One region of the Blastococcus brunescens genome, then DNA from elsewhere that is predicted to be linked to it. Evidence: predicted binding sites of a transcription regulator. Region 1 holds the regulator's gene; each other region holds the start of a gene.
The links. The regulator LexA, encoded in region 1, represses DNA repair genes until DNA is damaged. The targets are predictions, from matches to a motif close to TCGAACANNTGTTCGA.

Region 1 (9,677 bases):
CCGGGCGCGCGCCGAGATCGACGACCTCCGCGCGGGAAACGTCGTCCCGCTGCTGGTGGGCGGATCGGGTCTCTACCTCCGCGCCGTCCTGGACGAGCTCGACTTCCCCGGAACCGACGCGGCCGTCCGCGCCCGGCTCGAGGAGGAGCTCACGGCAGTCGGCCCCGCTGCGCTGCACGAGCGGTTGGCCGTCGTCGACCCGGCGGCGGCCGCAGTTGTGCTGCCGAGCAACGGACGCCGGATCGTCCGTGCGCTCGAGGTCATCGAGCTGACCGGGGAACCGTTCCGCGCGCAGCTGCCCGAGCCCCGTCCGCACTACCGGGCTGTGGTCGTCGGCCTCGATCGGGAGCCGGCCGAGCTCGACCTGCGGGTGGCGGCGCGGGTGGACCGGATGTGGGCGGCCGGCTTCGTCGAGGAGGTGGCGCGCCTGGCCGAGGACGGCCTGCGGGACGGCCCCACCGCATCCCGTGCGCTCGGCTACGCCCAGGTGCTCGCCCAGTTCGACGGCGACCTGAGCGCCGCGGAGGCCCGGGAGCGCACGGTCACCACGACGCGGCGGTTCGTGCGCCGGCAGCGGTCCTGGTTCCGTCGTGACGCAACGATCAGCTGGTTCGACGCGGGGCGGGCGGACCTGGTCGACGCCGTCTCCGCGGTGATCACCGCCCGTACGATCGACCCGTGACTTCCCTGATCGCCCCCGGGTGCTCGTCGGGCACGGCACGGAGAACGACTTCGTGGTCCTGCCCGACCCGGACGGCAGCCTCTGGCCGGACGACCGGCTCGACGCCGCGCTCGTCCGCCGGTTGTGCGACCGGCGCGCCGGGCTCGGCGGCGACGGGGTGCTGCGCCTGGTGCGCAGCGTCCACGTGCCCGACGCCGCGGCCGTACTGGGCGGGCACCTGGGGAGCTGCGAGTGGTTCATGGACCACCGCAATGCCGACGGCACCACCGCCGAGATGTGCGGCAACGGGATCCGGCTCTTCCTCCACGCGCTGGTCGGCGAGGGGTTGCTGGACCGGGCCACCTGCGAGGCCGGCGTGCTGGTGGGCACGCGCGGTGGCCCGCGCCGGGTCGGCGCGACCGCTGACGGGAACTACTGGGTGGACATGGGGCCGGCCCGTGAGTTCGGCGCCGGGGAGACCCGGCTGGCCGGCCGGACGTTCGGCGGGATTGCCGTCTCGATGGGCAACCCCCACCTGGCCTGCCTCACCGACGCCGCCGTCGACACGCTGGACCTGACCGGGACGCCGGAGGTCGATGCGGTGCTGTTCCCGGACGGCGTCAACGTGGAACTCGTGAACGTGGTGGAGCCGGGTGCGCACGTCCGGCTGCGGGTCGTCGAGCGCGGCGTGGGGAGACGCGGTCCTGCGGCACCGGCGCCTGCGCGGCCGCCTACGCGGCGCTCACCGCCGAGGGACGGACCGAGGGGACGGTCCTCGTGGACGTCCCCGGGGGTCGCCTGTCGGTGCAGGTGACCCCGGCACGACCGTGCTCACCGGGCCCGCGGTGCTCGTGGCCGCCGGCGAGCTGTGCCCCGAGTGGCTGGCCGGCTGAGCTGACCGCCGACCGCTCAGGCGCGGTCCTCGTCCTCGGTCGGCGATTCCGGCATCATCGACTGGCCCTCGATGCCCGGCTGCGCGTCGGGTTCACCGCGCCCGCTGTCCTGGTCCGGGCCGCCGCCCATCGGGTTGCGCGGCGGTCCCCGAGCCCCTTGGGGTCGCGGCCCGGGTCGTCGATCTCGCTGTGCGAGCCGAGCCTGCTGGATCCTGTGTCGCTCATCCGAACCTCCTCGTCGCGTGGTTCCCTCGTCCGGCCCCTACCCGGGAACGGGTGGGATGCATGCGGCCCGCGCGAGCGTTGTACCGGGCGATGCGCACAGAGATGCAGACAACTCAGGTGACCCCGACGACGGGGCATGCCACATTGGAGACGATGACGACCGCTCCTGACGTCCCCTTCGACGACCAGACCCGACCCGCGCCCGCCGGGCAGTGGGACGCGCCCGACGACACCACCGGTTCCTACGCGCTCGAGGCGCGCGGAGCGCTGCGCCGCGTCGCCGGCCTGTCCACCGAGCTCGCCGACGTCACCGAGGTCGAGTACCGGCAGCTGCGCCTCGAGCGGGTCGTGCTCGTGGGGGTGTGGACCGAGGGCACCCAGGCCGACGCCGACCGGTCCCTCGCCGAGCTCGCCGCGTTGGCCGAGACGGCCGGCTCCCAGGTGCTGGAAGCGGTCAGCCAGCGGCGTGACAAGCCGGACGCCGCCACGTACGTCGGATCGGGCAAGGCCAACGAGATCCGCGACATCGTCGGCGCGACCGGCGCCGACACCGTCATCTGCGACGGTGAGCTCACGCCCGGTCAGCTCAACCAGCTGGAGAAGATCCTCAAGGTGAAGGTCGTCGACCGGACGGCGCTGATCCTCGACATCTTCGCCCAGCACGCCAGCAGCCGGGAGGGCAAGGCGCAGGTCGAGCTCGCCCAGATGCAGTACATGCTGCCGCGGCTGCGGGGTGGGGTGAGTCGCTGTCCCGGCAGGCGGGTGGCCGGGTCGCCGGCGGTGGCGGCATCGGAACCCGTGGTCCCGGTGAGACCAAGATCGAGACCGATCGACGACGCATCCGGGCGCGCGTGAGCAAGCTGCGCAAGGAGATCGCCGGCATGGCGACCGCCCGGGCCACCCAGCGGTCCGGCCGCGACCGGAACGCGACTCCGAGCGTGGCGATCGCCGGGTACACGAACGCCGGGAAGTCGAGCCTGCTGAACGCGCTCACCGGCGCCGGGGTGCTGGTGGAGGACGCGTTGTTCGCCACCCTGGACCCGACGGTTCGCCGCGCGGAGTCGCCCGACGGCCGGGAGTACACGCTCACCGACACGGTGGGGTTCGTCCGGCACCTGCCGCACCAGTTGGTCGACGCGTTCCGTTCCACGCTCGAGGAGGTGGCGGCGGCAGACCTGCTGCTGCACGTGGTGGACGGCTCCGATCCCGACCCGCTGGGCCAGATCGACGCCGTCCGGGTGGTCCTGGGGAGATCGATGCGGCATCCGTGCCGGAGGTCATCGTCGTCAACAAGGTCGACGCCATGACCGAGGACGACGTGCTGACCCTGCGGCGGGCGCTGCCCGGCGCGGTCTGGGTGTCGGCCCGGACCGGCGCCGGCATCCAGGGTCTCCGCGAGCTGATCGCCGGACGGTTGCCGCACCCGGACGTGGACGTCGACGTGCTGGTGCCCTACGACCGGGGTGACCTGGTCGCCCGGGTGCATCGCGACGGAGAGGTGCTCAGCGAGCGGCACGAGGACGCCGGGACCCGGTTGAGCGCCCGGGTGGACGGCGGACTCGCCGCGACGCTCGAGCAGTTCGCCGATCCGGTCGCCTGACCCCGGGGGCGAGGAACCGGCTCGTCCGGATCACGGACAGGTCACGGCCCGGTACGGTGACGGCGTGACGAGCGGCGTGGTGTGGGACGCCGGCGTGCCCGAGCAGACGCGTGTCGTCTCCATCGGCCGACCGCCATGGTGGCTGATGCTGCTCGCGTTCGTGGTGGGCGGCCTCATCACCGTCGACCTGCTCGCCGGCGGCGTCCTCGAACGGACCGACCTGCGCGTCTCGGAGATCATCGGTGGGTGGGGCCTGCGGGACTCGTCCGCCTACCCGGTCGTCTGGGCGATCACCCAGCTCGGCGGCCGCGCCACCATCCTCGTGGTGCTGGCGATCCTGGTCGGTTACCTGGCCTGGCGGCGGCGCACCTGGCTCCCCTGCTCCGCGTCCTGCTCGCCCTCGGCACGCTCACCGTCGGGGTGTACGCGCTGAAGTTCGGCACCGGCCGGACGGCGCCCGGACACCCCGACGAGCTGTTCTTCCACGCCGACGGCGCCTCGTTCCCGTCGGGTCACGTGGCCAACGCGGTGATCATGTGGGGCGTGGCGCGCTGGCTGGCCGTGGAGTTCGAGCTCCCCGCCCGTGTGCAGCGCGCGTTCTGGTGGCTGAGCCTCGCCGGGCCCGTCGCGACCGGCATCTCGATGGTGTCGCTGGACTTCCACTGGATCACCGACGCGATCGTCGGCGCCGCGGTGGGAATCGTCCTGTTGGGCGTGGTTCACCGACTCGATGCAATCGTTCTGTCACGCTGGGTACGTGCCCGAGGCCGGCAGACCGCGTAGCGGCGTGCGGGGACGGTTGCTGGTCGCCGGGGAGCCCTCGGGACCGGCCTCGTCCTCGGGTCCGCCCTGCCCGCGTACGCCGAGAACGGGGTCGCGACGACGGCCGTCCAGTGCCAGGTCAGTGACCCGCGGCTGGCGGAGATCTCCGGGATCGTGGCCGTCGACAGCGGCGTCCTGGCCATGAACGACGGCGGCGAGGAGCTGGCCGTGCACCTGCTGGACGCCTCGTGCCAGGTCGTCGACTCGCACACAGCCGCGCTGGACCCCTACGACCCCGAGGACATGGCGGTCGGTCCGGACGGGACCGTCTGGCTGGCCGACACGGGCGACAACAACGGCACGCGGACGACCGTGGCGCTGCTGGCCCTCCGGCCCGACGGTTCGACCGGCATCTTCCGGCTCACCTATCCGGACGGGCCCCACGACGCAGAGGCCCTCCTCCTCGCGCCGGACGGGACCCCGTACGTGGTGACCAAGGAGGTGCTCGGCGCGAGCGGGGTGTACAGCCCGACGACGGCCCTCGTGGACGGCGGCACCGTGGCGTTGGCGAAGGTCGCCGGCGTCTCCATGACGCTCACCGGGACGGCGGGCGGGCCCGTGGGCAGCGTCGGGCAGTTGCTGGTCACCGGCGGTGCGGTGTCAGCGGATGGTCAGCGCCTGGCCCTGCGCACGTACACAGATGCCTATGTCTGGCCGCTGACCGGCAGCGATGTCGTCGGCGCCCTCTCGGGCGAACCGTCGGTCATCCCGCTGCCGACCTCGCCCCAGGGCGAGGCGATCACCTTCGCGGCGGACGGGCAGAGCCTGCTGGTCACCAGCGAGGGGCTGCCCGCCGATCTCACCCGCGTCGCCCTCGCCCCGGCGACCGTCGAGGCCACGACGCCGGCCCCCGAGGGGGCGGTCCTGAGCTTCAGCGACCTGACCAGGTCGGGGATGTCGCCCTGGACCTCGGCGCTGATCGCGGCAGGCGTCGCGACGGTGGTCGTCTGGATCGGTGGGATGCTGCGCCGCCGGCCCTGAGGCGCGTGGCCCCGTCAGGAGGCTCACCGCGAGCGTGCGAGCGGTGAGCGGGACGGGGCCCGCTGTCAGACGCGGCGCAGGACGCTGACGACCCGGCCGAGGACGGTCGCGTCGTCGCCCGGGATGGGCTCGTAGGCAGGGTTGTGGGGCAGCAGCCAGACATGGCCGTCGCGTCGCTTGTAGGTCTTGACCGTGGCCTCGCCGTCGATCATCGCGGCGACGATCTCGCCGTTCTCGGCGGTCGGCTGCTGCCGGACCACCACCCAGTCCCCGTCGCAGATGGCGGCCTCGACCATCGAGTCGCCGACCACCTTCAGCATGAAGAGCGTTCCCTCGCCGACGAGCTCGCGCGGGAGGGGAAGACGTCCTCCACGGCCTGTTCGGCGAGCACCGGCCCACCGGCGGCGATGCGGCCGACCAGCGGGACGTACGTCGGGGCCGAGAGCTGCGCGTCGTCCCCTGGGTGAGCTCTGCGGCTGCCGGGAGGTGGTGCGGGGAGTCGCCGGGCAGCCGGACGTCGAGGGCGCGGGGCCGGTTGGGGTCGCGCCGCAGCCAGCCCTTCTTCTGCAGGACGGAGAGCTGGTGGGCGACCGAGGAGGCCGACGACAGGCCGACCGCCTCGCCGATCTCGCGGACCGAGGGGGATAGCCCCGCCGCTCGATCGAGTCGCGGATGACCTCCAGGACCCGGCGCTGGCGCTGGGTCAGGCCGTCGCCGTCGGCACCCCGGTCGGGGAACGAGCGGACCGCTGCCGTTCCCGCCGTCGCGCCGGCGTCCGCCCCCGCCTTGCGGCCGCCTGAGCTCCCGCTCTTCTCCGCCACGTCGCCTCCTCGTCCGCCGCTCGCGCAGCGCCTGTGTCCGTCCATCGGACGGTAGCGCTTCTCGCGGCATCGATCAAACACATGTTCGAAGTCGCAGGTCGTGTCCGGTGGCTTTCGTCGGACCCATGCGGTACACATCGAACAGTCGTTCGATTCGAACAGGCGTTCGACCAAAGGTCGAGCACGAGAGGTGAGGAGGACAGGTCATGGGAAGTGTCGCGCAGGCCGTGCTGGAGTTCGACGAGGAGGTCCAGGCGCCGTGGCGGCCCCGCCTCGTGGTGGTGCACGCCGGCGCCGGGGCCGTCGCCTCCTCGCGCGCCCCCTCGCCCGGCCCTCACGCCGCAGCCCGTCGCGCGTGGGTGTCTGCCGGCCTCCCTCACCCCGGCGCCTCCTGCGCGCCGGATCTCCGCGCCGCGGCCGGAGGGGATGACGGTCCGAGCAGCGGGGTCCGGCGGGGTCGCCCGGCGAACGGTCCCGACGAGGGCCCCTCGGTGGGCCTGCGGCTGACCCGTCGTGCCCGGCGGCTCGCCGTCGTGATGGCACTGGCTCTGGGCGTGGCGCTGGGCTCCTGGGTGGGTCCGCTCCTCGGTGGCGGATCCGACGGGTTGCGGCTGGCGGGGGAGCAGTGTCGTGGTGCAGCCGGGCGACACGTTGTGGTCGATCGCCTCCTCCCTCGAGGTCGACGGTGACGTGCGGTCGGTGATCGACCGGATCCAGGAGCTGAACGGCCTCCGGAGCGCCGACCTGGTGCCGGGGCAGGAGCTCCTCCTCCCGTGATGCAGGGTGTGCGCTCCGCTCGGCGTCTCCGCCTGGTCCGCTCTCCTGACCAGCACGAACGCTGGGCAGAGGTGGTTACGACACCTCTGGCCCGCCGCGGCGATCGCGCCACGGCAATAGGTCCACAACGTCGGGGCGCGACTTCGTCAACCCTCAGTGCGGGCGTCTTCACACTCAGTGGTCACTCCAGCGCTTACGGTCGTCCCGTGTCAGGCGCCATGGAGAACCGAGCAGCTGTGTTCACCAGTCAACCCCAGGCTGTCGAGGTGTATCAGGCAGGAACGTGGTGGGCGGGCGAGCTCCTCGGCTGGCGGCACGACGCCAGTGGCTCCTGCCAGGTGTGGGTGCGGGTCGTCCTGGGGGTGTCGAGGAGACGGCGTGGACCGATCTGGGGTCACTGCGCCTGCCGGAGCGGCACCTCGCCGTGGCGGCACGGCCCGAGCGTCGGGCGGCGTTCGGTCCCGGAACGCAGGAGATGTCCGTCGCGCGGCACCCGTCCGGCCGCCGTAGTCGCTCGGCAGATGCCGACGGAGCCGTCACGGCCGGACTGCCGATGGTGCGCGACCTCTCCGTCGTCCGGGATCTCCCGCCGGCCGGTGGGCGCCGGACCGCTGACGAGACGGCGCAGTTCGCCTCCGTGGGCCGCCGCCGGGCGCCGGAAGAGGCGGAGCAGCAGGCTACCGGGCGCCGCCGCGCCCCGAGACGGCTGAGTCCCCGGCGGTCGGGCGTCGGCGCGCACCGGAGACCGGCGAGGCTCCGGCCGTCGGCCGTCGGCGTGCTCCCGAAGGAACCCCGGCCCGTTCAGCGGCGCCGGCGGTTCCGGGCCGGCACCGTGCGGCCGGAGACCTCGGGCAGCAGCGGCCGGCCGACACGGGCCTGCGTCGGACCGCGTCCGAGGGCGCGTCGGCCACGGCTCGCGTGTCCGCCGGCCCCGTCGACGGTCCGTCGAGGTCGCGTCCGGCGGTTCGGCCGGAGGATTCCGCGCCGCGTGCCGGCTGGACGGCACCCGACGGTCTCGAGCCCGAGCTGCTGACGCGTCCGATGCGTCTCAGCGACCACGTGCCCCACGCCCGCCGTCCCCGCGTCGACGGGTCCGTCCGCGGCGTCTGATTTCCAGGTCTCGGCGCGTTCTCCTCGCGCGCCACGCCGGCTCCCGCCGGCGGACCTCGGGGCGCGGCGCGGCCCTCCTTCCCGCCTTCGGACGTGTGCCGACGGTCGGCTGCCGGCGAGCGACCGCGGGAGCGTCCGCGGTCGGCAGCGAGGCGCCGCACGGGTCGTGCTCTCCGGTCGCCGGAGCCGGAGTCGGTCCGACGGCGCCCGCATCCTGCGGAGGTGATCGGTGATCGCAGGCGAGCTTCCGGCGGCCTCGTCGTCGGGCCGACCCGACGCCCCGGCGCGTCCTCCCGGCGTGTCGTGTGACTCGTGGGGAGCGATGTCCTCCCTGGTGACAGCAGTGTCTGGACGGAACACGCCGAGCGTCGGATCGCTTGCACATCTTGTGTGGCTCGGCCTAGGGTTCCCCTACATCTAGTAGTTACAGAGTTGTAAGCCTGTCCACAGGCTGGTCCCCAGGTTCTCCCGGGACGTCCACCGGATGTCCCCAGGAGGGTCCACAGGACCGGCCGTCGGACGGCCCCGACTGGTCGGAAGGAGGTCTCCGCGATGCGCTGCCCGTTTTGCCACAACGCCGACAGCAGGGTCATCGACTCGCGGGAGGCCGACGAGGGAGCGACGACACGTCGTCGCCGCTCCTGCCCCACGTGCGGGCGCCGGTTCACCACGGTCGAGGAGGCCGTGCTCGCCGTCGTCAAGCGCAGCGGGGTGAGCGAGCCGTTCAACCGCTCCAAGGTGGTCGCGGGTGTCCGTCGCGCCTGCCAGGGGCGGCCGGTCGACGAGGACCAGTTGCAGAAACTCGCGCAGCAGGTCGAGGACGCCATCCGCGCCACCGGTGTCGCAGAGGTGCCCGCCAACGAAGTGGGGCTGGCCATCCTCCGGCCCCTGCGGGAGCTCGACGAGGTCGCCTACCTGCGCTTCGCCAGCGTCTACCGCTCCTTCACCTCGGTGGCCGACTTCGAGAAGGAGATCGCCGAGCTCAAGGCCCGGCAGCAGCAGGTCGCCGAGCCGCCCGGATCCGTCTCCTCGGGCACCCTCACCGGCGCCTGAGAACTGTCAGTACCACCAGCTAGACACGAGTTCGACGCAGAGCACCAGGACAGGCAGAGAACCAGCACCGAACGATCGCGGCTCTTCCCCGGCCCTCCGATCCACCCATCGCGCAGCACCGCACCGCGCACACGACACAGCGAATGACGATCAGGAGAGCTCCACACCATGACCGAGACCGACGACCGCTTGGCCGGCTCCCGCACCCGACGCACGGCCAAGGCGCCGAGCCGGGGCAAGGGCCTGAAGATCAAGCGAGTCTTCACCACCGCCGGTGTGCACCCCTACGACGAGGTGACCTGGGAGCGCCGCGACGTCGTCATGACCAACTGGCGGGACGGCTCGATCAACTTCGAGCAGCGCGGTGTGGAGTTCCCCGCCGAGTGGAGCATCAACGCCACCAACATCGTCACCACGAAGTACTTCCGTGGCGCCGTCGGCCAGCCCCAGCGGGAGAGCAGCCTGCGTCAGCTGATCGACCGGGTGGTGCTCACCTACGGCGCCGCCGGCCGCGAGCACGGCTACTTCGCCAGCGAGGGTGACGCCGAGATCTTCGAGCACGAGCTCACCTGGATGCTGCTGCACCAGGTGTTCAGCTTCAACTCCCCGGTGTGGTTCAACGTCGGCACGAGCGCCCCGCAGCAGGTCAGCGCGTGTTTCATCCTTGCCGTCGACGACGAGATGGACTCGATCCTGAACTGGTACCGCGAGGAGGGCCTGATCTTCAAGGGCGG
Region 2 (9,677 bases), 1.5 Mb from region 1:
TGTCGTGGTCACCGCGCCGGACGGCTGGAGCGCACTCGTCACCAGCGGTCCCGTCGTCGCCTTCCGGAACGGGACGGGGACCGCATCGGTCCCCTCGACACCGGCGCGGCCAGGGATCTGCTCGACCGGCACCACGCCGAGATCGGTACCGCCGGCGGCTCCGCGACGCTCACCGTCACTCCCGTCGTCGAGACGACCGGCACCGTGGAGGGGCGCAGCTTCACCGCCGCCGCGCCGGCCGGCCTGGACTTCACGCTCGATCCGATGGTGCTCCGGCCCGTTGCCACCGAACCCACGGCCCTCTCGCCGAGTGTTCAGACGGCGGTGGACATCGAGAAGGTCGTGCCTCGCAGCCTGCAGGTCCTCGCCGTGTCACTGCCGTTGGGCGTCGCCCAGAAGATCGCCGGCACTGCCCTCCTCCTCGCGCTCGTCGCTCTGGGCGGCGGGGCGTGGGTGGGCCGGATCGGACGGGGCGACGTCGCGGACCAGTTCCTCGTGCGGCATGCCGACCGGATCCTGCCCGTGGCCTCGTTCACCCCGGGGACCACGGTCATCGACGTCTCCGACGCCGAGGCGTTGCACCGGGTCGCGGAGCGGTTCGACACCGTCGTCCTGCACCACGCCGGTGAGGACGAGGACGTCTTCGCCGTCCGGGATGTCGACGCCACCTACCGCTTCGTCGTCCCCGGCATGCCTGACCGTCGCCGCGGCAAGCCGCCCGTCCCGGCGCCGGTGTCACCGTCGGCCGCCGAGCCTGTGGACCTGACCGCGCCACTGGCCAAGGCCGTCCCCGTGCCCGGCGGCCTCTGGGGCAGCTTCGCCTAGCTCGAGCGCGGCAGAGTGCGCTGACGTCCGATCCCGACCTCAGAACCGGACGTCAGCTCACCCGCTCCGAACGCCTACGCCTTGACGATCTAAGCCTCGAGGATCTACGCCGTGACGATCGCGGCGACCGGGCCTCCGCCGGACGGGCCCTGGTGCACCGCGGCCACCGACACGAAGACGGCCGGGTCGCCGGTCACCGACGCGGTCACGCCGCCGACGGTCGCCTTGATCTGGCGGTGCCAGGAGACGTCGGAGTCGTCCAGCATCGCGTTGCGCCGCCCGCGGACCTTGCCGTCCGGCGACGCCTCGCACTTGAGGAACACGTTGACCAGCCGGCCGCCCAGATCGGTGTGGTGCGGGCGCTCGGGCAGCTCGAGGCCGGCGTCGCGGATGGCGTTCCAGATGCCGTCCTGGTCGAGCGCGTCCTTCATCACCGAGTGGCCGACGCGGTAGTTGCCGCCGTGCCCGCGGGCGTTGCCGACGACGACGATCTGCGCGCGGTCCAGCTCGACGCCCGAGGAGCAGGAGGCGACGGCGCTGAAGAGGGACAGGTCGCGCATGATCTGCTCCTGCGTCGGCATCTCGATCTCGCCGAGCGCCACCGCGATCCCCAGCGCCGTCGTGCCGTTGGAGATGTCCATCGAGCCGTGCGGCTCCTCCAGGATGGTCGTCTGGCCGCGCTCGTGGGCGTCGCGGATGGTGTCGATGGTCAGCAGCGGCGTCTTGGTCTGCACGTAGTGCACGTCGGCCAGGTCGGTGATGCCGGCGGCCTCCATCGCCTGCTTCACGCCCTCGGCGACCTTCTCCACCATCGCGACGCGGCCGATGTCCTCGGGCAGCAGGACGTCGCTCATCGCGTACCCCACGGTCAACCGCGGCTCGTCGGTCTTCTCGACCGCGTCCTCCGGGAGGGTGGCGAAGACGGTGGCGTGCGGGCTGATCACGCCGTCGGTGCCGCCGGACCACACGATCGGGATCTGCTTGACCTCGTCGAGGAGCGGGAGCCCAACTCCAGCAGCACCTCGCGGAAGGCGCGGTCGGCGATGATCCGCGTGTAGTCGTTGATCCCGCCGTTGCCCTCAGTCTTGCCGATGACCGCCACGACCCGGTCGGCCTCCAGGACGCCGTCCTCGATGAGCTTGGCGAGCTCGGAGGCGTCGCTGACGTTGTGCAGCGGGACCTTGCGGACCTCGATCGGTGCGGGCACTGGCACTCCTTCTCAGGGACTGGCTACGGATCAGGCGGTGATGACGGTGCCGGCGTCGTCGCCACTGACGGCGTCGGCGATGTGCTCGAGAGAGGTGATGACGGCTCTGCGCCGTCCGTCGGCGGGATCGCTTCCCTCGACGAAGCGCAGGGCGGCCTCGACCTTGGGCCCCATGCTGCCCCGGGCGAACTGACCCGCTGCAGCGTGCTCGCGGAGTTCGGCGACGGTCACCCGGCCGAGCGGCCGCTGGGACGGCGTGCCGAAGTCGACCATCACGTTCGGGACGTCGGTGGCGATGACCAGGTTGTGGGCGTCCAGCTGCGTGGCGAGGATCGCGGCGGTCAGGTCCTTGTCGATAACGGCCTCGACCCCGCGCAGCCCGGCGCCGTCCAGGCCGTCGTCGGTCACCGGGATGCCGCCGCCCCCGGCGCAGACGACGACGAAGCCGGCCGCCGCCAGGGCGCGGATGGCGGGCGAGTCGACGACGGATCGCGGCTCGGGGCTCGCCACGACCCGGCGCCAGCCCTTCTCGCCGCGGTCCTCCCAGATCTGGCCGAGGGAGACGAACTGTTCCGCCTCCTCGCGCGGGAGGAATCGACCCACCGGCTTCGACGGCGCCCGGAAGCCGGGATCGTCGACGTCGATCAGAGTGCGGGTGATCAACCCGGCGGTGCGCTGCGCGAGCCCGCGGGCCTCGAGTGCCGCGTCGAGTTCGTCGGCGACGGTGAACGCGATCGTCGCCTGGGTCTGCGCGACGTTCCAGTCCAGCGGCACAGGCGGGACGACCTGTGCGGCCATCTCGTTCTTGACCAGCAGGTTACCCACCTGCGGGCCGTTGCCGTGGGTCAGGACCACCTCGACGCCGGCCGCGACGACGTCGGCGACGTGCTCGGCCGCCGCACGGATGGCATCCCGTTGCGCCTGGACCGTCGCCGACCCGTCGGGTCCGGTCATGGCGTTGCCGCCCAGAGCGATCACCACACGGCGCGACGTCATCCTGGAGACCCTAGCGGCAGTTTCCTTAGCGGTGAAGTACTTGTTCCGGTCGAGCTCAGCGCCGCCAGAAGTCGAACGGATCGCGACCGGGGCGGAAACCGGCTGCCTCGACGATGTCGACGGCCAGTCGGAACTGCTGGCCGACGGCGGCCGGCTGGTGCGCGTCGCTCCCGAAGCTCACCGCGTCGCCGCCCTCCTCGTGGAACCAGCGGATCTGGTCGACCGAGGCCAGCGGGCTGCTCGTGTTGATCTCGAGAGCGCGACCGGAGGAGGCCAGCGCGCGGAACACCGCGCGGTACTCCTCCTCGAACGTCTTCTCCACGTAGCGCTGGGTTCCTCCCGGCCAGTAGCGCCGCGGGAAGTCGACGTGCGCGAGCACCTGGAAGACGTCACTGGTCTCGATCATGTCCACCAGTTCGCCGAGGTAGCGGCGCATCGTGGCGTCGGCGTCGTCCCAGAGCAGGTGGCCGACGCCGTAGAGGCGACCGTCCTTCGACAGCGAGTGCAGCGAGCCGAGGACCCGGTCCACCGGGGCGTCGCGCAGGTAGGCGGCCACGCTGGCCGAGAACAGGTGCGGCTCGCCGGTCTCGACGCCCGACCAGATGCGCAGTTCCGGGAACCGGTCGCGCACCTCGGCCAGCTCGGCGAAGTAGCCCGCCACGTCGATCTCGGCGTGCCGGGACGCGTGCCGGTCGACCAGGCCCTCGTCGGTCGCGCGGTCGTCGGGGTCCCAGACGGTGAAGTCCAGGTGCTCGGTGAAGGCGATGGCCGGCAGGCCCAGTGCGACCGCGCGCTCGCAGGCCCGGCGCATCGTCGAGGAGTCGGCGGTGTCCCAGGACCAGTGGGTGTGGACGTGGTTGTCGGGCGGCAGGCCCTCCTGGGATCGCATCGCTGTGGATTCTCCCCTCTCCTCCACAGCTGCCGCCGGGAGGTCGGTTCCGTCGTCCACGGTGCCTACTGTCGGGGCATGACCACCGCTGCGCCGCCGTCCGAGATCGCTGACGAGGCGCTCGCCATCCTCCGCGAGCTGACCGGTCGCCCCGACGCCGTCTTCCGCGAGGGGCAGGACGCCGCGGTGTCGGCGCTCGTCGAACGCTCCCAGCGGGCGCTGGTCGTCCAGCGCACCGGCTGGGGCAAGTCGGCTGTCTACTTCGTCTCCACCGCGCTGCTCCGTCGCCGCGGCAAGGGTCCGACCCTGCTCGTCAGCCCTCTGCTGGCGCTGATGCGCGACCAGGTGACCGCCGCCGCGCGTGCGGGCATCCGCGCCGTGGAGATCTCCAGCGCCAACATGACCGAGTGGGACGACATCGCCGCTCGCCTCGCCGCCGACGACGTCGACGTCCTGCTGGTCTCACCCGAGCGGTTGACCAACCCGCGCTTCCGCGAGGAGCAGCTCCCGGGGCTGGTCGCCCGGTGTGGCCTGGTCGTCGTCGACGAGGCGCACTGCGTCTCCGACTGGGGGCACGACTTCCGCCCCGACTACCGCCGCATCCGCGATCTGCTGGGCACGCTCCCGGCCGGGACGCCGGTGCTCGCGACCACCGCGACCGCGAACGAGCGCGTCGTCGCGGACGTCGCCGAGCAGCTGGGCTCCGGAGGCGTGGAGGTGACGACGGTCAGGGGCCCGCTCTCCCGTGACTCGTTGCGGCTCGGCGTCCTCCGGCTCCCCTCCGACCGTGCCCGACTGGCGTGGCTGTCCGCGCACCTCGGCGACCTGCCGGGCAGTGGCATCGTCTACACGCTGACCGTCGCGGCTGCGGAGGAGACCGCCGCGCTGCTGCGCGGCGCCGGCCACGAGGTGCGGGCGTACACCGGCCGGCTCGACGACGCCGACCGCAAGGACGCCGAGGAGGCGCTGCGCAACAACGAGGTGAAGGCGCTGGTGGCCACCTCGGCGCTCGGCATGGGCTTCGACAAGCCCGACCTCGGCTTCGTCGTCCACCTCGGTGCACCGTCGTCGCCGGTCAGCTACTACCAGCAGGTGGGCCGCGCCGGCCGCGCCGTCGAGCACGCCGACGTCCTGTTGCTCCCCGGCCCCGAGGACCTGGCGATCTGGCAGTGGTTCGCGACCTCGTCGATGCCGCGGGAGGACCATGCGGCCGCGGTGCTGACGGCGATGGCCGACGGCAAGGCCTGGTCGGTGGCCCGTCTGGAGACGGTGGCCGACGTCCGGCGGTCCCGCCTCGAGCTGCTGCTCAAGGTCCTCGCCGTCGACGGCGCGGTGGAGCGGGTCCAGGGCGGGTGGCGCTCCACCGGGCAGCCGTGGGTCTACGACGCCGACCGCTACGCCCGCGTCACGCGCACCCGCGAGGCGGAGCAGCGGTCGATGATCGCCTACGCCAGGCCGGTGGACGAGGCGATGTGCCGGATGGCCTTCCTGCAGGAGGCTCTCGACGACCCGACGGCGGCGCCGTGCGGGCGCTGCGACGTGTGCGCCGGTCCCTGGTACTCGGCCGACGTCCCCGAGGCCGCGGCGGAAGCGGCGTCAGCCGCGCTCGACCGGCCGGGGTGGAGCTGGCGCCCCGGGCGCAGTGGCCCACCGGCGCCGACCGGCTGGGTGTCGACGTCAAGGGCAAGATCGCGGCCGCTGACCAGGTCGAGACGGGCCGGGCGGTCGCCCGGCTGACCGACCTCGGCTGGGGACAGCGGCTGCGGACGCTGCTCGGGGACGACGGTCTCGGCGGCGTCGTCGACCTGGAGGCCCCCAGCATCGAGGAGGACCCGGACGCCGCGTTCGACGTACCCGTGAAGCGGTCGATCTCCGATCTACCCCCGGACGACGAGCTCATCCGGGCGTGCGCACGGGTGCTCGGGTCCTGGGACTGGAAGGAGCGGCCGGGTGCGGTCGTTGCCATCCCCTCCCGCCGCCGGCCGCAGTTGGTGACCGGGCTCGCGCAGGGGCTGGCCCGCCTGGGGCGCCTGCCCTACCTGGGGAGATGACGCTCCAGCACGGTGGACCGACCGGTCAGCCCGGCGGGAACAGCGCCTTCCGGCTGGCGGCCGTGTGGGACCGCATCGTCGTCGGACCGGAGCTGCGCGACGGCCTGACCCAGGCCGGGTCCGCGCCGATCCTGCTCGTGGACGATCTCGCCGACTCCCGCTGGACCATGACCGTGGCGGGGCGCGAGCTCCGCCGCGCGGGGCGGCCGGGGTGCTGCCCTTCGCCCTGGCCCTCACCGCCTGACGGCCCCGTCCCGAGGAGGACGGGGTCCTCTTCTGCCCCCACGCCTCGCACGCTCGGCGCAGGACCCTGCAGAGAGGCCGTATCCACAGCCTTTCGCACACCTGTGCGAAAGTCGGAGTAACGTGCCCCCATGGGCAAGGACCCCGCCCCCTCGGCACTCGGAGAAGGATCCCGTCCTCCGCACCCCTCGCGAGCTCGCGGTGAGCCTCGGCACGAGGCCGGGCCTCTGGGCGGGGCCGAGTCAGCCCTCCATGTGGGACCTGGCCGAGGAAGCCACGCTCGGGCCACTGGCCGGCCACGTCAGACGGCACGAGCTCAGCGACGGGGCATGGGTCGACCACCTGCCCGGCTGGGTCGCCGGCTCGGACGAGGTGCTGGAGGTGCTGCTGGGCGACATCGGCTGGCGGGAGGACCGCCGCCAGATGTACGAGCGGGAGGTGGCTGTCCCGCGCCTGTTGCGCTGGTACAGCGGCAGGGAGACGCTGCCGCACCCGTTGCTGACCGAGGCCCGCGACGCGCTGAACCGGTACTACGGGGTCGAGCCCGCCGACCGTTTCGTCAGCGCCGGCATGTGCCTGTACCGGGACGGGCGCGACAGCGTCGCGTGGCACGGGGATCGCCTCGGCCGCGGCCGCTCCACGGACACGATGGTCGCGATCGTGTCGTTCGGTTCCCCTCGCCCACTGCTGCTGCGCCCGGCGAAGGGCGGGCAGAGTCTGCGCTTCCCGCTGGGGCACGGCGACCTGGTGGTCATGGGCGGCTCGTGCCAGCGCACCTGGGAGCACTGCATCCCCAAGACGACGAAGCCCGTGGGGCCTCGGGTCAGCGTGCAGTTCCGGCCGACCGGCGTCGCGTGAGGGAACCCAGCATCCCCGCCTGACACGGGCAGGGGCGACCCCACCCCTTGTTGCTCGCACGCCCAGGGCGAGCCTCCTGAAGGGCCGGGACCCCCTGCAAGGGGCCCTGAAGACCGTGTATGGTTCTCCATGCGCCGCGCGGACCGGGAGGTCCGCCGGTCCAGGTGCCCCGCTGTGGCGGGGGCTGGAAACCGGCGTAGTGTTGGACATCCAGCCAGCAGGGAAGCCCGTGAGGGTGGAGTTGTTGCGCGTCCGCTCTTTGAGAACTCAACAGCGTGCCGAAAGTCAGTGCCAAGTATTACCCCGTGCCGGGGCCCTTCGGGTTCTGGTTTGGGATTCCTTTGGTTGATTGATATCGCGAGTGTCAGCTCGCGGTTCTCAGCTGGTTCAAATTCATCTACGGAGAGTTTGATCCTGGCTCAGGACGAACGCTGGCGGCGTGCTTAACACATGCAAGTCGAACGGTGAACTCCGCTTGCGGGGGATCAGTGGCGAACGGGTGAGTAACACGTGGGCAACCTGCCCTCAGCTCTGGGATAACTCCAAGAAATTGGGGCTAATACCGGATATGACTGCTGACCGCATGGTCTGGTGGTGGAAAGATTTATCGGCTGGGGATGGGCCCGCGGCCTATCAGCTTGTTGGTGGGGTAGTGGCCTACCAAGGCGACGACGGGTAGCCGGCCTGAGAGGGTGACCGGCCACACTGGGACTGAGACACGGCCCAGACTCCTACGGGAGGCAGCAGTGGGGAATATTGCGCAATGGGCGGAAGCCTGACGCAGCGACGCCGCGTGGGGGATGACGGCCTTCGGGTTGTAAACCTCTTTCAGTAGGGACGAAGCGGAAGTGACGGTACCTACAGAAGAAGCACCGGCCAACTACGTGCCAGCAGCCGCGGTAATACGTAGGGTGCAAGCGTTGTCCGGAATTATTGGGCGTAAAGAGCTCGTAGGCGGTTTGTTGCGTCGGCTGTGAAATCCCGAGGCTCAACCTCGGGTCTGCAGTCGATACGAGCAAACTAGAGTGTTGCAGGGGAGACTGGAATTCCTGGTGTAGCGGTGAAATGCGCAGATATCAGGAGGAACACCGGTGGCGAAGGCGGGTCTCTGGGCAACAACTGACGCTGAGGAGCGAAAGCGTGGGGAGCGAACAGGATTAGATACCCTGGTAGTCCACGCCGTAAACGTTGGGCGCTAGGTGTGGGGCTCATTCCACGAGTTCCGTGCCGCAGCTAACGCATTAAGCGCCCCGCCTGGGGAGTACGGCCGCAAGGCTAAAACTCAAAGGAATTGACGGGGGCCCGCACAAGCGGCGGAGCATGTTGCTTAATTCGATGCAACGCGAAGAACCTTACCTAGGCTTGACATGCACGGAAATCCTCCAGAGATGGTGGGTCCGTAAGGGTCGTGCACAGGTGGTGCATGGTTGTCGTCAGCTCGTGTCGTGAGATGTTGGGTTAAGTCCCGCAACGAGCGCAACCCTCGTCCTATGTTGCCAGCACGTGATGGTGGGGACTCATAGGAGACTGCCGGGGTCAACTCGGAGGAAGGTGGGGATGACGTCAAATCATCATGCCCCTTATGTCTAGGGCTGCAAACATGCTACAATGGCCGGTACAAAGGGCTGCGATACCGTGAGGTGGAGCGAATCCCAAAAGCCGGTCTCAGTTCGGATTGGGGTCTGCAACTCGACCCCATGAAGTTGGAGTCGCTAGTAATCGCAGATCAGCAACGCTGCGGTGAATACGTTCCCGGGCCTTGTACACACCGCCCGTCACGTCACGAAAGTCGGTAACGCCCGAAGCCGGTGGCCCAACCCTTGTGGAGGGAGCCGTCGAAGGCGGGATCGGCGATTGGGACGAAGTCGTAACAAGGTAGCCGTACCGGAAGGTGCGGCTGGATCACCTCCTTTCTAAGGAGCACTGGCCGCTCTCCTCGTGAGGGTGGTCCAGAGCCGCGCCCAGGACGCGATGGCCCGTCACTACCGATGGGTCGGGTGTTTCTGGGGTGGTGCTCGAGGGTGGAACGCTGACCAGTTCGGCCGCCGGCTTCGGTCGGTCCTCAGTACGGCGTCGCTTCGGTGGCGTGTGGAAGTGGATCGCGTGGAGTGCGGGGGTCGTAGGCGCGCTGTTGGGTCCTGAGGGAGCGGGCGACCGTTTGCTCATGTCGGGGCCGGTCTGCATCTCATACCGTCGTCGCCCTGTGGGGTGGTGGGTCTGGTGGGGTGGGGGTGATCGGTGTCTGGTCGTACGTTGAGAACTGCACAGTGGACGCGAGCATCTTTTGACTCTGATTAGCAGAGTTCTTGTAGGCCCGCCCGTCTTTGTTCCTTCCGGGGCAATGGTGGGTGGGATTTTTGTGTGGCCAAGTTGTTAAGGGCGCACGGTGGATGCCTTGGCACCAGGAGCCGATGAAGGACGTAGGAGGCTGCGATAAGCCTCGGGGAGCTGTCAACCGAGCGTTGATCCGAGGATTTCCGAATGGGGAACCCCGCACCAGTCATGTGGTGTGACCCGCGCCTGAACACATAGGGCGTGTGGAGGGAACGTGGGGAAGTGAAACATCTCAGTACCCACAGGAAGAGAAAACAACCGTGATTCCGTGAGT
Region 3 (9,677 bases), 1.3 Mb from region 1:
GGAGCGCATCGCCGAGGCGACCGGGGAGTGACCGGCTCGGTCGGGATCGGGACGTCGAAGCTCATGGCGAAGATCGGCTCGGACCTGCAGAAGCCGGACGGGCTCGTCGTCGTCCCGCCCGGGTGCGAGCTCGAGGTGCTGCACCCGCTGCCGGTGACCCGTCTCGGCGGCGTGGGACCGGCGACGGCCGAGCGACTGCACCAGATCGGCGTGAAGACGGTCGGCGACCTGGCCGCGAAGTCGCTGCCCGACCTCGTGGCCCTGGCCGGCAGGGCGCACGGGTCGGGGTTGTACGCGCTGGCGCGGGCCGAGGACGACCGGCCGGTGGTCCCCGACCGCGGGGTGAAGTCGGTGTCGCACGAGGAGACCTTCGAGCGCGACCTGACCGATCTCGACGTGCTGGGGCGCGAGATCGACTCGATGGCCGCCCGCGTGGGCAGGCGGCTGCAGACGTCGGCCTTCTCCGGGCGCACGGTGACGGTGAAGCTGCGCCGCTACGACTTCACCACGTTGACCCGCTCGCAGACCCTGCCGCAGCCCACCGACGACGTGCGGACGATCTCCACGACGGCCCGCCGGCTGCTCGCGGAGGCGGGCACGCAGGGCGGCCTGCGGCTGCTCGGCGTCGGAGTGTCCGGGCTGTCGGTCTACGCGCAGGGTGACCTGTTCGCCGAAGAGCTGCTGGCCGGGGAGGGTGAGCCGCTTCCCGACGTGATCAGCGCCGTGGACGCGCCCGAGCCCGCGCCCGACGCTGCCCTGCCGGCCGAGCGCCGCTGGTGGCCGGGGCAGGATGTCCGCCACGCGGAGCTCGGCGCCGGGTGGGTGTGGGGCCGCGGCCTCGGGCGGGTGACGGTGCGCTTCGAGGGCCGCGCACGGCGCCCGGCCCGGTGCGCACGCTGGCCGCCGACGACCCGCTGCTCGAACCCGCCGATCCGCCCGACTGGTCGCAGGACCCTCCTGCCCCCACCACTCGCTCCCCGCAAGCGGGAGGTGCCCCCAGCGGGGGCGGGCCCCTGCAGGAGGGCCGATGACCGCCGATCGCTCCTGGTGGGGATGGGGCACGACCGATCGCGCCCTTCGGGACGACGAGTGCATCGCGCTCGCCGGCATGCTGCCGGGGCTACCCGACCGGCCCCGGCCCGTTCCTCGGCTGGCGGACCTGGAGCTGCCGCCGTCCCGGCTGAGCCCGCCGGCGTCGCTGCCCGTGACCGTCGACCCCGCCGTGCGCGCCGGGCACACGTACGGAAAGGCCTACCGGGACGTCGTCCGCGCCCTGGCGGGGGACCTGGCCGGCGCGCCGGACGCCGTGGCGTGCCCGGCGACGGAGGACGACGTCGTCCGCCTGCTGGACTGGGCCGGGTCGGCGAGCGCCGCGGTCGTGCCGTTCGGCGGCGGGAGCTCCGTCGTCGGTGGCGTGGAGTACCGCGGCGACCGTCCGTGGCTGTCCATGGACCTCACCGGCCTGGACCGCGTGCTCGAGATCGACCCCGTGAGCCGGGCGGCGCGGATCCAGGGCGGGGCGCTCGGCCCGGTGCTGGAGGCCCAGCTGCGCCCGCACGGCCTGACCTTGCGCCACTTCCCGCAGAGCTTCCAGTTCTCCACGCTCGGCGGCTGGCTGGCCACGCGCGCCGGCGGCCACTACGCGACCCTGCACACGCACATCGACGACCTGGTGGAGTCGCTGCGCGTCGTCACGCCGATCGGCGTCAGCCAGTCGTGGCGGCTGCCGGGTTCGGGGCGGGGCCGTCGCCGGACCGGCTGTTCCTGGGCTCGGAAGGGACGCTCGGCGTCATCACCGAGGCCTGGATGCGGCTGCAGGACCGGCCGCGGTTCACCGCTTCGACGTCGGTGACGTTCCCGTCCATGGTCCCGGCCATGGCCGCGGTTCGAGCGATCGCCCAGGCCGGGCTGCATCCGGCGAACTGCCGCCTGCTCGACCCGGGCGAGGCGGCCCTGTCCGGCGCGTCGACGGCGGGGAGTGCGTGCTCGTGCTGGGCGTCGAGTCGTCTGTGCACCCGGTGGAGAGCCGGATGGCGGAGCTGACCGAGCTGGCCCGGGACCACGGCGGCGTCGTCCGCGCTGGGGGCGGGGGAAGGACTCCGGTGGGGAGGGTGGGGGCAACTCCGCCGCCGACGCCTGGCGCTCGGCGTTCCTGCGGATGCCCTACGTCCGCGACGGCCTGGCGCGGATGAGCGCGCTCGTCGAGACGTTCGAGACGGCCTGCACCTGGGACCGCCTCGACGAGCTGTACGCGACGGTGCGGGAGGAGGTCGGCGCGGCCGTGCAGGAGGTCACCGGGGCACCGGGCCTGATGAACTGCCGGTTCACCCACGTCTACCCGGACGGGGTCGCCCCGTACTTCACCGTGATCGCGGCCGGCCGTCCCGGTTCGGAGGTGGCCATGTGGGACGACGTGAAGACGGCGGCGACGGACGTGCTCGGCCGCCTCGGCGCGACGGTCACGCACCACCACGCCGTCGGCCGCGATCACCGTCCCGGCTACGACCGGCAGCGCCCCGAGCCGTTCGCCGTCGCGCTTCGGTCGGTGAAGGCGGCGCTGGACCCGGCCGGGATCCTCAACCCGGGCGTGCTGGTCGATCCCGTGTAGAACGGCGCTATGACCGAGCACCCGGCGACCGAACCCAGCATGTGGACCCGGATGACTCAGGAGGACCCCGAGCACTCGGCCGCCTATGTGCAGCGCTTCCGCACTCTCGCCGAACAGGGGATGGACCTGGTGGGGAGGCGCGGCTGGTCGACGCGATGCTGGCCCGCCGCTCGCGGGTGCTCGACGCCGGATGCGGTCCGGGGCGGGTCGGCGGCTTCCTGCACGGGGCCGGGCACGAGGTGGTCGGCGTGGACGTGGACCCGGTGCTCATCGCGGCGGCGGAGGAGGACCACCCGGGCCCGCGCTGGCTGGTGGGGGACCTGGCCGAGCTCGATCTACCGGCGCGGGGCGTGGACGGGCAGTTCGACGCGATCGTCAGCGCCGGCAACGTCATGACCTTCCTGGCGCCGTCGACGCGGGGCGCCGTCCTGCGCCGGCTGCGCGCGCACATCACCGACGCCGGCCGGGCCGTCATCGGCTTCGGCGCGGGCCGCGGGTATGAGTTCGACGACTTCCTGGCCGACGCGCGTGCGGCGGGATGGGAGCCGGACCTGCTGCTGTCCACCTGGGACCTTCGGCCGTTCGAGCCGGACTCCGACTTCCTGGTCGCCGTCCTCCGCCCCGCCTGATCCCCACCCCGCCTGATCCCCGCCCCGGCACGACCGTCCCGCTCGGCTGGTCGACTGCGCTGCCTGAGCGTCATCGGTGCGATGTCGCTCCGTCGTCCTCCGGTCGGAACGCGTCGAACGACCGCGCGACGCGGCTGTGGCCGTCGTGCCATGAGACCTCACCTCGTCCGCGGAAATTTGTCACTGGTCGCACGTATGTTCGATCCGTGCAGCAGACGGTGGACGCCTCTCCGGTGGAGGAGTTGTTGGCGGGTTGGCTGGCGGTCCAGCCGGAGCCGGTGTCGCGTCTGCCTGCCCGTCTGCTGGATGACGAGCGGGTCGCCGAGGAACTCGGTCGCATCCAGCGCAACCGGGCGCGGGAGGCCGCGCGGGAGGCGGAGCTGATCCTGCGGCTGGCGGAGCTGCGGCCCGATGGGGAGGATCCGGCGCCGGGAACGCCGGGGGCGCGGCGCGGCTGGCGCAGGACCGATCCGGAGTTCGCCGGGGTGAGCGAGTTCTTCCCCGACGAGGTCGCGCACGCGATCAATCTGGGCCGGGGACGGCGGCGGTGCGGGCGCGGCGGGCGTTCACGTGGCGGGACAGGTTGCCGGCGACGTTCGCCGCGCTGGCCCGGGGGAGATCGACGAGCGGCGGGCCTCGGCGCTGGCCGATGCGCTGCAGCACAGCCCGCCGGGGGTGGCCGGCGCGGTGGAGGGGTGCTGCTGCCGGGGGCCGGTGACCTGTCGGTGGCCCGGCTGCGAGCGCGAGCGCTGGAGCTGCTGGCCGAACTGGACGCCGACGCGGTCGGGCAGCGGCACGAGGAGGCGCAGCGGGCCGCTGACGTGCGCTGCGCCGATGCCGGTGACGGCATGGCCACCCTGTCCACCGACCTGCCCGTGGCCGAGGCCGCGGCCTGCTACGACGTGATCGACCAACTGGCCGCGATGGCCAAGGCCGACGGCGACCCGCGGCCGATCGGGGCCATCCGGGCGGCGATCCACGCCATGCTCATCCTGCGCCCGGCCGACTCCGGCCTGCCCGGGGTGACGGTGAACCTGGCCGTGTCCGCCGCCCTGGAGGGGTGGCGGGCACCTCGACCCGCGGCGGGGAGGTCAACGGGCTCGGTCTCAGCGCCGCCCAGCTGCGCGACCTGCTGCGCCGGGTGGGCGCCCTGGGCCTGCAGACCCCCGAGGGCGGGACGCTGACGTTCGCGCTCACCGACCCCAACGGCCGTCTGCTCGCGACCCTCAGCGCAGCGGAGCTGGCCCGGCTGGCCGCGAGAGGCTGCCCCGACCACCCCGCCGACACCGACCACCCCGCCGACACCGACCACCCCGCCGACACCGACCACCCCGCCGACACCGACCACCCCGCCGACACCGACCACCCCGCCGACACCGACCACCCCGCCGACACCGACCACCCCGCCGACACCGACCACCCCGCCGACGCGGAGTGCAGTTGCACGGTAGCCGGGATGCCACCGCCGACCGGTTCCTACGAGCCCACCTCGGCGCAGCGGCGGTTCGTGAAGACCCGTGACCGTCGTTGCCGGTTTCCCAACTGCGGGCAGCGCGTCGGCTGGGCCGACCTCGACCACGTAGTCGCGCACGCCCGGGGCGGCGCCACGACCTGCTCGAACCTGTGCTGCGCCTGCCGATCCCACCACCGGCTGAAGACCTTCGCCCGCGGCTGGACCTTCCGCATGGACCCCGACGGCACCCTGTACGTCACCAGCCCGTCCGGGATCACCCGCACCACCCGACCACCCGGCCTGCGACCACCCGGCCAGGAACCCCCGGTCAGGAACCTCCACCCCACGACCCGGCCGCCGACCCACCGCCGTTCTGACGCGGAGACGTTCTGACGCAGAGAGCGTTCGCATCAGGGAACGGGCACTCGCCGCCGGTCGCGGCCCCGGGGTGCCCCAGCGGCACTTGGGCATCCCGCCCACCGAGCGCACGGCCGCCGGTCCGAGGCGAGCCGTGCGCCCGACGAGGCGGATACCCCGACCTTTGGTGCCCGCGGGAGGGAAGTAGCTGGGTGACCGCTCAGTTCGTGGGGTGGCCCCGTTGGCCGTGCCGTCGTCGTCCGTGCCGTCGTCGTCCGTGCCGTCGTCGTCCGTGCCGTCGTCGTCCGTGCCGTCGTCGTCCGTGCCGTCGTCGTCCGTGCCGTCGTCGTCCGTGGACTCGCTGCTCGTAGCGCCATGGCCCGGGTGGGGGCCATGGCCGCGTCCCGGGCCGGCGCCGTCGTGGGTGTCGGTGCCGGTGATCGCGAACGACTCGTCCAGTTCGACCGTCAGTCGCTCGTCGTCGGCCGTCAGGATGTGCGCCTCGTAGGCGCCGTCGGGGTCGGTGTGCAGCCGGCCGATCGTGGCGTCGGGGTACCCGGCGAGCACCGCTTCCTCCACGGACGCCGCCGTCTCGCCGGTGAGCTCCTCCCCGTGGCCGCCCAGGCCACCTCCCCGGCCGTCGGCGCACTCAGCGGAGACGCCGTCGGTGGAGGTGGGCCCGTCGTTCTCCGCCGCGTTCGCCGTCAGCGTGCCGGCCAAAATGCCGCCCGCCACCACGCCGCCCGCTACCACGCCGCTGCCCACCAGGGCCGCTGACCGGGCCCACCGCCGGCGCGCGCCGGTCAGCTGCTGGTTGCGCTCCTGCTCGTGCTCGCGCATCGCGGTTCCTCCGTCATCTCCGGCGACCTCGACGGCCGCGTCGGTCCTGACGGTGCGATCCCGACCTGCGGAGAACCTGTGACGGGCATGGCAGGCCGCCATGAGCCGGGTCCCGGCGGGACCGGGATCAGGACAGGACGCCGTTGGCGCGCAGCAGGATCAGCGCCTGGACGGTCCGGTGTCCGCGCCACTCGAGGGACGCCGCGGGGAGAAGCTGCCGAAGTCGACGGCCCAGCCGCCGTCCGGCTGCTGACCATCCGCGAGCCGGTCGAGCTCCGCCTCGACCACCCCGTCGGCGAACAGGTCCCGCGCGGGGCCTCCGGGCACCGGGGCGAAGTCCAGCGGCCGCATGAGCTCGTCGTCAGCTCCGCCGGCCACGTGCAGCAGCCCGTCCCGGGGAACGTGCGGCCGGAGGGCTTCGACGAGCGCCCTGGCCTCGGGCGTGACCGGCGCGGCGGCATCGAGGAATTGCGCCACGAACGCGAGCACCATCGCGTGCGGCTCGGCACCGAGGTCCTGCACCGCCCTGAGGCAGTACTCGGTGGCCCGCGCCAGCCAGGGATGCCCCGCGACCGCCGGATCCGACGCCGCGATCCGGTGCGCGACCCCGCCACGACGGCCGTGATCTGCAGGGACGACGTGCCGGGCTCCGCCGACGTCCAGAAGGGGCGCACGCGGCGGGATCGGCCACCGGCAGCGCGAACGGGAGCCCGCCGTCGGGCAACGTCGCGCCCTCCAGCCAGTCGCAGAGCTCCGCGGCGCGACCGGAGATCAGCGGGGAGACGTCGGCGAACACCTCGAACGCGTGCAACGCGCCGCCGGGCTGGCTCGTGACGGAGCGGAGGTCCGGTTCCAGGCCCCAGCCGTAGCCGCCGTCGGGATTGCGGTAGCCGTCGACCGCGGCCAGCACGGCCTCGGGGCCCCCGTCTCCGAACAGCAGGTCGAAACGGCGCCGGTCCAGCACGCGCGCGGAGGACGCCAGGAACGCCGCGGCCGCGGCGAGGTCGACGGTCACCCGACGATCATGGACCGGTCGCGGCCACGGTGATCAGCCGGGGAGACGCCCAGGGCGAGGGTCAGCTCCAGCACGGTCCGCGGGTCCTCGAGCCGCTTCCCGTACAGCTCCCGCAACTGGCCCATGCGGTACCGGACCGTCTGCGGGTGCACGAAGAGGTCGGCCGCGACCGCCTCTCGGCGTCCGTGGTGGAGCAGCCACGACCGGAGCGTCTCGGTGAGCTTCTCCCTCGCCCCCGGCGACAGGTCGGCCAGCGGGGCCAGGACGCGCGACCGCAGGTCCTGCAGCGCCGGTTCGTCGGCCCGCAGCACCAGCTCGGGCAGCCGCGCGTCGGTGTCCAGCGGCTCGGAGCCCTCGGCGGACAGCCCGAGCTGCACGGTGCGGAGCGCCCGCGCGTAGGACCCCTGGACCTCGGTCCACGGTCGCGGCGGGCCGACGACCGCGCCGCGCCCGTCGAGCGAGCGGAGCAGCGCCGGCCGCGACCGGCCCTCGGCGTCCGGCACGAGCAGCACCATCAGCTCCCCGCGCCGGCCGGGTCCGGGATGTCGTCCGTCGTCCGCAGGGTCCGGCCGTCGAGGGACACCATCGCGCCGCGGACCCTCCCCTCGGGCAGCAGGACGGCGGTCAGCGTCCGCGGCGGCGCCCAGTCGGCCCGCTCGGCGGCGGCGGTGAGGTCCTCGGGCGCGGCACCGGTCAGCAGCAGGCCCGCCAGCCGCTCGAGGTAGCGCTGACGGACGCGGCCCGTGGTCGCCAGCTCGTCGGCGTGCCCGGCGACGCTGGCGGCCGACAGCTGGTCGATGAACGCGAACACCAGCTCCGCGAAGCGGGCCAGCTGCTCCACCGACAGCCCGGCGGCGACGGCGGTCCCGCTCATCTCCCGCCACGAGACCCGGGCGCCGACGCGGTAGGCCCCGAGCAGTGCGTCCATCGAGCGGCCGCTGCGCGCCTCGCCGCGGCCGAGGTCGTAGGCCGCGGCGAGCGCGGGGCCGATCGGGGTTCCGGGGTCGGCGCCCGTACCGGCGGTGGCCAGCTCGAGGAACCCGCCGAGCGCCAGTTCCACGGCGTTGCCGATCTTCTGGCCCATCTTCCCGGCGAAGGCGTCGGCGTAGCTGGGCACCTCGACGATGATCTCGGCGACCGTGCGTTCGGCCACCGCCGGCAGGTCCGACCGCATGGCTCGCGCGACGTCCGCGGGTATCGCCGTCGGCTCCGTCGTCATCCCCACCTCTCTTGTTCGCAGAGAACAGAACGTACCGGTCGATTCACGTCGATCACACAGGTAACTGGCCTCTGGGCTGGACAACCCTCTATGTATGACGACCACCGATCCGCAGCCGACCACGGCAGCGCCGCGCGTCGCCCTGCGCGACCGGTTACTCAAGCTGGCGGAGTTCCTCACGACGCCGCTGCTGCCCACCGACTACCTCGACCTCGTGGACCCGCTCCGCTCCGGCGCCGACCTGCGCGGCCGCATCGAGGCGATCCAGCCCGAGACGCGGGACGCCGCCACGGTAGTCATCCGCCCGGGCCGCGGCTGGCGCCCGCACCAGCCTGGCCAGTACATCCGCATCGGCATCGACGTGGACGGCGTCCGTCAGTGGCGGGCCTACTCGCTGACCTCGGACCTCACGCGGACCGACGGCTGCATCAGCGTCACGGTGAAGGCGATCCCCGGCGGCAAGGTCAGCAACCACCTGGTTCGACGCGCGGAGCCGGGCACGATCGTCCAGCTCGACCAGGCGGCCGGCGAGTTCTGCCTCCCCGACCGGCATCCGGACAAGGCGCTGTTCGTCACCGCCGGCTCCGGCATCACCCCGGTCATGGGCATCCTCCGCAACCACCCCGAGCTCACCGACGTCGTCCTGGTGCATTCCTCACCCACGGCCGACGACGTCGTCTTCGGCGCCGAGCTGAGGCAGCTGGCCGCCGAGGGACGGATCCAGCTGATCGAGCAGCACACCGACACCGCCGGGATGCTCGACGCGCGCTCCATCGCCGACCTGGTCCCCGACCTGCACGAGCGGTCGACCTGGGCCTGCGGTCCGGTGGGGATGCTCGAGGCACTGGAGGAGCACTTCACCGAGGCCGGTCTCGCCGACCGGCTCTACACCGAGCGGTTCCGGCCGTCGGTCGTCGTCACCGGTGAGGGCGGCACCGTCTCCTTCACGAAGAACGGGGCGACCCTCGAGGCCGACGGTGCCACCCCGATCCTCGACGCCGCCGAGGAGGCCGGCGTGCTCATGCCCAGCGGCTGCCGCATGGGCATCTGCTACGGCTGCGTGCTCCCGCTGCGCGAAGGCGCCGTGCGCGACCTGCGCAACGGCGAGCTCACCGTGGCCGCCCCCGGGGACGGCGTCCTCATCCAGACCTGCGTCAGCGCCGCTGCCGGCGCCTGCGACATCGACCACTGAGCCGAGTCCAGCTTCCCCGACCACTGACCTCCCCGACACCCGCCCCGAGACAAGGAGACGGACCCATGACTGTTCTGCAGAAGCAGCCCGACAACCCGATCGCCCACCTGTCCGCCGAGGACATCGAGATCATCGGCAAGGAGCTCGACACCATCCGTCAGGAGGTGCGCGACAGCCTCGGCGAGGACGACGCCCAGTACATCCGGAAGGTCATCGACGTCCAGCGCAAGCTCGAGCTGGGCAGCCGCGCCGCCCTGCTGGCCTCGATGTTCCCGCCGGCGTGGGTCGTCGGGACGGTCGGCCTGTCGGTCGCCAAGATCCTCGAGAACATGGAGATCGGGCACAACATCCTGCACGGGCAGTG

Region 2: a site for LexA is predicted at 6,306-6,321, ahead of U6N30_RS31125 (alpha-ketoglutarate-dependent dioxygenase AlkB). Genes of this name have one in related genera too.
Region 3: a site for LexA is predicted at 3,425-3,440, ahead of U6N30_RS29640 (DUF222 domain-containing protein). Genes of this name have one in related genera too.

Annotation. Positions count from the first base shown of each region.
Region 1 is NZ_CP141261.1:3,098,782-3,108,458, reverse strand. It holds gene miaA (tRNA (adenosine(37)-N6)-dimethylallyltransferase MiaA) at 1-682, shown strand, start outside; gene U6N30_RS20795 (diaminopimelate epimerase) at 702-1,475, shown strand; partial or broken gene U6N30_RS34345 (HflX-like GTP-binding protein) at 1,840-3,083, shown strand; gene U6N30_RS20780 (HflX GTPase family protein) at 3,047-3,379, shown strand; gene U6N30_RS20775 (hypothetical protein) at 3,444-3,812, shown strand; gene U6N30_RS20770 (phosphatase PAP2 family protein) at 3,800-4,162, shown strand; gene U6N30_RS20765 (hypothetical protein) at 4,316-5,182, shown strand; gene lexA (transcriptional repressor LexA) at 5,248-5,844, opposite strand; partial or broken gene U6N30_RS34340 (hypothetical protein) at 5,765-6,073, opposite strand; gene U6N30_RS20755 (LysM peptidoglycan-binding domain-containing protein) at 6,634-6,780, shown strand; gene nrdR (transcriptional regulator NrdR) at 8,443-8,943, shown strand; partial or broken gene U6N30_RS20745 (vitamin B12-dependent ribonucleotide reductase) at 9,112-9,677, shown strand, end outside.
Region 2 is NZ_CP141261.1:4,620,418-4,630,094, forward strand. It holds gene U6N30_RS31090 (hypothetical protein) at 205-825, shown strand; gene atzD (cyanuric acid amidohydrolase) at 930-1,793, opposite strand; gene U6N30_RS31100 (ring-opening amidohydrolase) at 1,766-2,032, opposite strand; gene U6N30_RS31105 (carbamate kinase) at 2,063-3,028, opposite strand; gene U6N30_RS31110 (histidinol-phosphatase HisJ family protein) at 3,084-3,917, opposite strand; gene U6N30_RS31115 (RecQ family ATP-dependent DNA helicase) at 3,996-5,654, shown strand; gene U6N30_RS31120 (hypothetical protein) at 5,537-5,968, shown strand; gene U6N30_RS31125 (alpha-ketoglutarate-dependent dioxygenase AlkB) at 6,413-7,069, shown strand; rRNA gene U6N30_RS31130 (16S ribosomal RNA) at 7,466-8,982, shown strand; rRNA gene U6N30_RS31135 (23S ribosomal RNA) at 9,433-9,677, shown strand, end outside.
Region 3 is NZ_CP141261.1:4,403,199-4,412,875, forward strand. It holds gene U6N30_RS29605 (Y-family DNA polymerase) at 1-31, shown strand, start outside; partial or broken gene U6N30_RS34910 (DinB/UmuC family translesion DNA polymerase) at 64-588, shown strand; gene U6N30_RS29620 (FAD-binding oxidoreductase) at 1,028-1,852, shown strand; gene U6N30_RS29625 (FAD-linked oxidase C-terminal domain-containing protein) at 1,807-2,043, shown strand; gene U6N30_RS29630 (FAD-linked oxidase C-terminal domain-containing protein) at 1,979-2,608, shown strand; gene U6N30_RS29635 (class I SAM-dependent methyltransferase) at 2,764-3,237, shown strand; gene U6N30_RS29640 (DUF222 domain-containing protein) at 3,444-4,421, shown strand; gene U6N30_RS29645 (HNH endonuclease) at 4,379-5,083, shown strand; gene U6N30_RS29650 (hypothetical protein) at 5,441-5,824, shown strand; gene U6N30_RS29655 (hypothetical protein) at 6,047-6,409, opposite strand; gene U6N30_RS29660 (PucR family transcriptional regulator) at 6,899-7,417, opposite strand; gene U6N30_RS29665 (RsbRD N-terminal domain-containing protein) at 7,417-8,076, opposite strand; gene U6N30_RS29670 (ferredoxin reductase) at 8,216-9,313, shown strand; gene U6N30_RS29675 (fatty acid desaturase family protein) at 9,379-9,677, shown strand, end outside.